One region of the Paenibacillus sp. RS8 genome, then DNA from elsewhere that is predicted to be linked to it. Evidence: riboswitches for the same ligand, from Rfam matches in the RefSeq annotation. Region 1 holds a riboswitch; the other holds the start of a gene.
What was found. A riboswitch is a leader RNA that binds a small molecule or an ion and turns the genes downstream of it on or off. The one in region 1 is predicted to bind thiamine pyrophosphate.
Positions count from the first base shown of each region.

Region 2: another riboswitch for thiamine pyrophosphate. It lies ahead of ACDZ28_RS10300 (ABC transporter substrate-binding protein); the one in region 1 lies ahead of ACDZ28_RS21710 (ABC transporter ATP-binding protein).

Region 1 covers NZ_CP168131.1:4,598,259-4,602,804, reverse strand. The annotation lists gene ACDZ28_RS21725 (amino acid ABC transporter ATP-binding protein) at 1-85, opposite strand, end outside; gene ACDZ28_RS21720 (amino acid ABC transporter permease) at 99-767, opposite strand; gene ACDZ28_RS21715 (amino acid ABC transporter substrate-binding protein) at 819-1,655, opposite strand; TPP riboswitch at 1,775-1,878, shown strand; gene ACDZ28_RS21710 (ABC transporter ATP-binding protein) at 2,209-2,907, shown strand; gene ACDZ28_RS21705 (ABC transporter permease) at 2,888-3,661, shown strand; gene ACDZ28_RS21700 (ABC transporter substrate-binding protein) at 3,658-4,546, shown strand, end outside.
Region 2 covers NZ_CP168131.1:2,015,357-2,019,902, reverse strand. The annotation lists gene ACDZ28_RS10310 (MFS transporter) at 1-806, shown strand, start outside; gene ACDZ28_RS10305 (hypothetical protein) at 887-2,338, shown strand; TPP riboswitch at 2,495-2,605, shown strand; gene ACDZ28_RS10300 (ABC transporter substrate-binding protein) at 2,766-3,815, shown strand; gene ACDZ28_RS10295 (MTH1187 family thiamine-binding protein) at 4,114-4,407, shown strand; gene ACDZ28_RS10290 (ABC transporter permease) at 4,404-4,546, shown strand, end outside.

The DNA of each region.
Region 1 (4,546 bases):
CCTTACCAAGTTCCATCCTGAGATCAAGACCCTTTAATACCTGCAGCTCACCGAAGGATTTATGCAAATTAAGTATTTCAATCATCATAGTCCCTCCTTTAGCTCGCAGAGAAACGACTCAGTCGTTTCTCCAAGTAATTTTGCAGTGCTGACAACACTGAGCAAAATAGTAAGTAGAACAACCCTGCTTCGCAGTAGATCAACAGTGGCTCATAGGTGGTGGAAGCAACCTGCTGTGCTGTTCTGAACATCTCCGTATAAGTAATAGTCGCTGCCAGAGAAGTGTCTTTGACCAAGCTAATAAAGGAATTCGATAACGGCGGTACAGAGACACGGGCAGCTTGTGGAAGAATAATGCGTCGAAGCGCTTGCGCTCGAGTCATCCCAACGGAGAAGGCCGCTTCCCACTGACCTTTATGTATCGACAGGATAGCAGCACGTACAATTTCAGATGAATAAGCCCCAACACTAAGTGTAAACCCAATGGTCGCGGCTATAAATGGGTCTAGTACAATCCCAACTGCAGGCAAACCATAGAAAATAATAAATAATTGTACTAACAAAGGAGTTCCGCGAATGACCCATACATAAAAACGAGCGATTAGCATCGGAAGTACCCATGGGGAGAGACGAGCCAGTGCAGTCAAAATCGCTATTATCAGTCCCAGTACAAAGGATATCAATGCTAAAGGAATGGTAAAAGCCACCCCCGCTTTTAGCAGGGGTAGCAGTGAATCTAAGAAAATTTGTATTTTTCGGTCATCCATTTTCAGACATCCTTTTTAGCTCCAGGCTAGTTTAGCTTCTGAAACCTTGAATTATTTTGAAACGTCAGCACCAAAGTATTTCTCAGAAATCTTTAAATAAGTTCCATCGCTCTTCATTTCAATAATTGCATCACTAACTGCTTTTACCAAGTCGTCGTTTCCTTTTAGGAATACAGCGGCACTTTCCGAACCATTAGGAATCTCATCCACCACTTTAATTTTCACATCAGGCTTCTGCTTTTTCAGGTCCAGATAAGACAATCCATCATTTACCGTTGCATCAATGCGGCCTGAGGTCAGTAAATCCACCGCTTGATTGAAGCCGTCTACAGCAACGATTTCAGCGCCGTTCTCACGAGCGATTTCGGATAGATTACTGGTCAGAGATTGTCCTGATTTTTTACCCTTAAGATCCGCAAATGCTTTAATATCCTCATTGTTTTCACTCACAATCAATACCGCTTTAGATACGATGTATGGCTCAGAGAAATCATATTTCGCTTTACGCTCTTCATTAATGGATACTTCGTTAAAAATAACATCAAACCGCTTAGCGTCCAATCCGGCAAAGAGACCGTCCCACTGTGTCTCAGAAAATTCAGGGTCAGCACCGAGACGCTTTGCTACTTCCTCAGCAATTTCTACGTCAAAACCAGTCAGTTTTCCCGATGCATCGTGATACGTAAAGGGTGCATAGGTTCCTTCGGTTCCTATCCGTAATTTGCCGCTCGCTTTAACAGCTTCCAAGCTATTTTTCGCAGTTGCAGCAGTTCCGCCATTCGTTCCAGCTGAAGAGTTGTTGGAAGTATCGGTATTCGAATTATTGCCGCACCCCGCTACAAACACCACGGTTAACACCAATAGAATAGTTAAACTGAGTTTTTTCATTATAGAATCCCCTCTCTTTACCCTTATATTGCCCATTCTTATAATAATTCTTCATAAGATCCTCTCTTTACATCTCAGAAAGTTATGGTATATTTATAAACAAATTAAATATGGACCTGTTATTTCACTAGGGGAGTCGGCCGACTGAGACGGAGCTTTATGCTTCGGACCCTTGGAACCTGATCTGGATCATACCAGCGGAGGGAAGTGGAGCAGAATTTTCATCCCATGCATTTTTTAGTGTTCCTATGCAGAATGAATTTTTTGACCCATTTGTTTCCCTCCGGAAATGAATGGGTCTTTATTTATTTACTTTCAATTACAAAACTTAGGCATATGCTTCCGAAGCAAGTTTTGTACGAGTTCCTCAAGTAGCTATGCTATACAAAACTTAGGCATATGCTTCCGAAGCAAGTTTTGTACGAAGTTCCTCAAGTAGCTATGCTATACAAAACTTTTAGGAGGTTCGATCATCACGACAATCCTATCCATTCATGACTTAGCCTACTCATTTCCTGAGTCTAAACAGCTCCCTGTATTTGCAAACTTAACCATGGATATTAAACAAGGTGAGTTTGTGGCTGTTATCGGGGCTAGCGGATGCGGAAAAAGTACGCTTTTCAAAACCATAGCAGGCTTGCTGGAACCCACTCATGGAAAAATAATGATTCATTCGGGTCGGCCAGCGGCATCTACTCGCTTAGGTCAGATCGCATACATGCCACAGCAGGATTTGCTATTACCGTGGAGAACGGTGCTCGACAACTGCCTTTTACCCTGGGAAATTAAGCCAAGGTCCACTAAACAACAGACAATTTCACACATTCGAGACCTGCTGTCACGCTTCGGTTTAGGTGATGTTGAGAAGGCATACCCTCATGAGCTATCCGGTGGTATGAAACAGCGGGTCGCATTTCTTCGCACGCTAGTGTCTGGCGGCGGTGGCAGTCTTATGCTGCTAGATGAACCGTTTGGAGCGCTCGACGCTATGACCAAACGTGAGATACACCGTTGGTTGTTAGAGCTTTGGGATGAACTGAATCAAACAGTGATGCTCATCACCCATGATCTCGAAGAAGCACTATTACTAAGCGATCGGATTTATTTAATGTCTGGAGGCGTACATAGCGAATTACAGGAGATCGTTGTTGATTTGCCGAGGCCAAGACATTACAAAATGAACTATGAACCCCGTTTTATAGCATTGCGGGAAGAGTTGGAGCGGAGACTGTATGCAGCCCATACCTTTTAAAAAACAACTAGACAATTATGGCCCCTTCATTTTACTAGTGTTGTTCGTTGTTGCGATCTGGGAATCTGCTGTTCGTCTTTACTGGATTCCAGCTTTTATCCTCCCTGCTCCTTCAGCAATAGGTATCGCATTGATCGAGCATAGGCAATTACTCGGACAGCATTTATTGGCGACGCTGCAGGAAATATTAGTAGGTTTTGTACTTTCGGTTATCTGTGGTGCATTGCTGGGTACTGGAATGTTCTTATTTCGACCGCTTGAAAAGGCCATTTATCCTTTCCTTATTATCAGTCAGACGATCCCATTAATTGCGCTATCCCCCATTTTTATTATGTGGTTCGGATATACGCTGTGGAGCAAAGTCGCTGTAGTTTTTCTAACTGCTTTTTTTCCAGTCGTTGTTAGTACATATGATGGGCTTCGTACAAGTGGTCAGGCATATAAGGATCTATTATTAACCTTTGGTGCAAACCGCTGGCAACTGCTTGCTAAAACACAAATCCCGCTGGCGCTGCCCTCTTTTTTCTCAGGACTAAAGCTATCCATTGTGTACTGTGTAATTGGAGCAACCATCGGCGAATGGCTCGGCGGCAGCAAAGGGCTTGGTTACTTTAGCCGAAGAATGGCTGGGAATATGCAAAGTGACGAAATGTTCGCCGCAGTATTTCTGTTGTCCGCGCTCGGTGTAATGCTGTTTCTGATGATAGCACTGCTAGAAGCATTATTTTTAAAGAAAAGAGGATCTAATCGATGAATACTTTAATCATTCAAAAAAAATGGCTTATACCCTTATATCTCATCTGTTCTGTCCTAATCTTAAGCAGCTGCGGAAATACATCCAAAGTAAGTAATGCTTCAAATAGCGAAAACAAACAAAGGCACAAGCTGACAATCATGCTAGATTGGTATCCCAACGCCGTTCACTCATTTTTATATGCAGCTGAGCAAAATGGTTATTTCCAAGAGGAAGGTCTGGATGTAGAGATCCAAATGCCGGCAGACACCAATGATGCACTAAAGCTTGTAGCAGCGAATCAAGTTGATTTAGCGCTTAGTTATCAGCCTCAGGTGCTTATGGCACGTAGTGAAAAGATTCCAGTACGTTCGATTGCAGCGATTGTAAGGCATCCGCTTAATCATTTAATGGTGCCTCAGTCCGGAGATATCAAAAGTCCTAAAGACCTTACAGGTAAACAAGTTGGGTATTCTTCCATCCCACTTTATGAAGCCATGATTCGTACAATGATCCAGAACGACGGGGGTGACCCCAACGCCAGTAAACTAATCGATGTAGGCTTCGACCTTATTCCAGCAATTGCGACCGGGCAGGTAGATGCCATTATGGGCGGGTTCATTAACCACGAACAATTAATTCTCGAAAAAGAAGGGCATCCCGTTCACTCGTTTAATCCCACAGACTTCGGAGTACCCGATTATTACGAGCTAGTCCTTGTCGCCAGCGAGCAAGGGGTACAAAATTCCGAGTCCTACTTCAAAAAGTTTCTAAGCGCCATTACAAAAGGACAACAATTTGTGCAGGATAACCCAGAAAAAGCGTTAAATTTACTGCTTGCACACGAAGATGCGACCTCTCCACTAGAAAAGGAAATAGAAGAAAAGAGCTTGCAGATTCTTCTGC
Region 2 (4,546 bases), 2.6 Mb from region 1:
TAGGAGCACTTGTAATGCCTCTTATCGCCAGTCCGCTCATTGCTACCGGAGCATGGAGATTGGCATTCCTAATTGTCGCTGGCTTCTCATTACTTTCCCTCATTCTCTGGGGAAGAGGCCATTTTGGGAATCTGCAGCCCATACTGGACGAGCGAGCACCTCGCAAAGTCTCAGCATCCGCACATTCCTCGCAGTCCAGCACACAGCTTCCGTATAAAGGGAAACAATGGATTCTGCTGGGCATCTTCATCCTTTTCTTCTTTCTTTATGTAGGTACGGAGATGAGTCTGGTCAACTTTATGCCCGCCATCTTTATCGCCAAGCTAGGGATGACAGAATCTGCGGCGGCGCTGACAGTCACTTTCTTTTGGCTAGCTATGTCTACGGGAAGATTGTTTGCTGGAGTGATTGCAGAGAAAATTTCTTACCGTGTATATATTTTAAGTAGCTGTTTACTGACCTTGTTACTGCTGGCTCTTTTTCCGTTCACAGATAATCGATTAGCTGCATTCATCGTAATTATGCTACTTGGGCTATTTATGTCCGGTATTTTCTCCATAGCTCTAGTCTTCTCCAGCAAGATGCTACCAGGAGCCGAAGAATCAACACCCAGCATAATGATCGCTGCTGGAGGTGTCGGTGGAGCTCTGCTGCCCCTATTTATGGGCTGGTCTATGGACCATCTAAAAGTGGCACAAACTGCTGGGTTACTTGCCGGTTTTGCCGCCTTCTTGTTCTTGCTGAGCATTGCCACATGGAGATTCCAATCCAGACAAGCAGTGCAAAGAAAGAGTTCCAGTATTTAGAATGTCAAAATGGTATCAACCTAATCCTTTTAGGGTAATGTCATCTATAAGCATATTCTGAGCACAAGGATGGACGATGAATGGATAAGCTTTCAACTGAGCCTTTATTACATACTGCGCTTATGCAGTTTATTTTTCCCTTTTCAATAAAAAAGGGCGATTCTAAGAAGCTTATCCAACAATTGCAGGATGATGGCTTCACACGTTTTTTTCTGGATAATAAAGAGTTAGAAAATGCCTATTACGGAGAAGATCACTGTGTTTCCCATGAACGGATGGAGCGCACCTATTTACCGTTTGCTGCACATATTCTTTTTCCACGCAAGAAGGATGTAGACTCTTTCCGCCGCTTTTCCAGAGTCAATAATCTGGACTGTATTCTAGAGATTCCTCAGCAGTCTATATTTTTTAAAATTCTCTCGACGGATATATTCATATGTCCTTTTCAGCTTGGATTTGTGACGATACGTGTCCAGCTTGAGGGGGATTCGATTCCCTTTAGTATTGCACTGGAATTCGCGGACCGCTTCCGGACGCTTGAGAATACCTTCGTGCAGGATGACTACACCTATATCCATTGCGGGGAACAGACCTATGAGATGGTAGAGGATTTTGTCTTCCGAAATCTGGTGGATGGACTGGAGCCTTTTCTGGATCACTCGGATATCAATGGGGCTTATTTCGAGACCCTTCCCTTTTTCGTAGATGAAAGAATGCAGGTGCAAGCCTTTTATGGCTTTCAGAGTGAAGGAGATTCTGATGAGATTAGTATAAATATGCGCTATCGCGCCTCTCAGCTTGATGGAATTGATCTGAACGGGAAGCCCTATGCCAGTGCCAGCGATCCAGCGTATATTGCGAACTACTGTCATGAGCATTCCTATAATCGATGGGGCCCAGACTCGTATTATATGATGAATGAGCAGACCTTTTGCTGTCTGACCCGAGCTGAACCAAAGATCGCCGTTAGCCTGGCCAACCAGATGTACGGGCAATATTATTACGGATTTCTACTCAATATTTTCCACAAAATTGTTCTGCTAAAGCTGGCAAATATGCATTCCCGACTACGCATAAACCACGATTATGATGAGATCGACAATTTAATCTACTCGATTAATAAATTCTCGGCAAAGTTTTATTTCTTGGAGCTGATTTCACAGTCGCAAGGACGGGAGATTTTTCTTCAGCTGCGTAAAGTATACGGGAATGACGCTCTGTTCGAGGAAGTAAAAGAAACCTTGACTGACCTGTTTCAGTATCAAGATAAGTTCCAATCGAAGCGCCGGGATAATCTGCTGATGATCCTCACTGTATTTACGGTGGTAAGTGGGATTTATGGCATGAATCAAGTCATTGACGATCTGGATGGAAAGATTCAATGGAGTAAGATGGTTAGCTATTCCCCCTTTGAGTTTCTTGCTCTTTTCGTGATTATGAGCGGGATAATGATCAGTGTTGTCCTTACGCTAGGTGCTCTGGTTACTGAGCTTAAGCGGCGTCATCGCAAGAAACATAAAGATCTGGATTAATGAAAACGGACGGAGAGATTCGAAAAATTTAGGCGCGTGCTACTAGACATTCCGAGAACAGCCGTCTATAATACACCGTATGCGAGAAATATAAGACATAAAGTATAGATGAAAGCTTATACTTACTTATATTTCACGTGGAAATACCCGTTAACTTCATAGAACCAGGGGTGCTGGAATTGGCCGGCTGAGATTGTATCCCACAAGATACTGACCCTTATACCTGATCTGGATAATGCCAGCGTAGGAATCGCCAATTGGTTTTGGTCCCTGTGACCTTTACTAACCTTGCGCCAAGCCAGCGTCCCGATCACTCGGGGCGCTTTTTTTGTGTAGATCACAAAAGATGTAGAAGAAATGTACATACTACACTTTATGGTTCATGTTGGATGACGGGATCTGGCAACCTTAAAGGAGAGAAGAAGACATGCAACTCAAAAAAGCACTTATGCTTAGCCTCACCTGTATGCTCATTCTTGCGATTGCCGGATGCGGCAGCAACAATGGGAATACAGCCGGAAACAAAGGAAATGCTGCGGATTCGAATGCTGCGACCGGATCAAATGCTCCGAAAGAGCTTACCAAAGTTAAGGTTGCACTGGATTGGACACCGAATACGAACCACACCGGTCTATACGTAGCCAAGGATCTTGGTTATTACGCGGAAGAAGGTCTGGATGTAGAAATCGTTCAACCTGGCGCAGCGGGTTCTGATACTATGGTTACCTCTGGCGAAGCCGCTTTTGGGATCAGCGCTCAGGAAGGATTGACTCTAGCCCGTCTACAAGGCGTTCCCCTTGTCTCGATTGCAGCCATTATTCAGCATAATACTTCGGGTTTCGCCGCTCCAGTAGACCGCAATATTAAATCACCAAAAGATTTTGAGGGTAAAACCTACGGCGGTTGGGGCTCTCCTGCTGAAGAAGCAGCCATGAAGGCGATCATGGACCCTGTAGGTGGCGATGTGAAAAAGGTGAAGCTAATCAGTATTGGTGAAGCTGACTATTTTACCGCAGTCAAACGTGACATTGATTTCGCTTGGATCTTCTACGCTTGGACTGGTATTGAAGCCGAACTGCGTGGTGAGCCTCTGGATATGCTTTACTTGAAGGATTATGCGCCTCAGCTCGATTATTACACCCCTGTGCTGACCACGAGTGAGAAGCAGATTTCTGAGAATCCAGATTTGGTGAAGGCTTTCCTGAAAGCCACATCCAAGGGCTATCAATATGCGATTGATCATCCAGAAGAGGCTGCCGCTACATTATCCAAGGCTGTGCCTGACCTTGATGCAGAGCTTGTCCTAGCTAGCCAAAAATGGCTTAGCCCGAAATATAAGGACGACGCCCCACGCTGGGGAGAGCAAAAAACCGAGGTCTGGCAGAATTACGGCGACTGGATGTATGATTTGAAGCTGCTGGACAAACCGCTGGATGCAGCTAGTGCATTCACGAATGATTTTTTACCGGCGGAGTAGACCGGACTTCCCAAGTTCGTTCAAGATTCGACGCCGAATCTGCTTCCTGAATTACATCGTTATCAAAGTTGGCTTTTTGAACTTACCTATTTCAATGAGAGTTCAAAAAGTCGACTTTCAGAACCAAGAAGGTTGAACGTTACTTGAGGAAGGAGGAACGGAGCGTAGTGATGTGCTACGTGAGTACCGGACTTCCCAAGTTCGTTCAAGATTCGACGCCGAATCTGCTTCCTGAATTACATCGTTATCAAAGTTGGCTTTTTGAACTTACCTATACAATTTGAGAGGATTGATTATTGTGGCTAATACATTATTAAGCATTCAAGTAATTCCTAAGACTCCAAACAATGAGGACTCCATCCCCTACGTAGATAAAGCGATTGAAGTTATTCAGAAGTCCGGTGTTAAACATCAGGTGAATCCACTGGAAACTACTATGGAAGGTGAGCTTAGCGAGCTGCTGGAGGTTGTGCGTCAAATGCAAGAGGCGTTGATCGAAGCAGGCAGTCCAAGCGTGATCTCCCAAATCAAAATCGCCCATAACCCTAACGGAATCAGCATGGATAAATTGACGGAGAAATATCGGCCGTGAGATCGACCTGGAAGCTAATATGGCCGCCCCTTGTGGCGGTCGTCTTCTTTTTAACCGTATGGCAGTTATCTGTTTCTCTATTCCATATCGAATCCTGGATTCTGCCGAGTCCTGCTGACATTGCTCGCGAATCCACCAG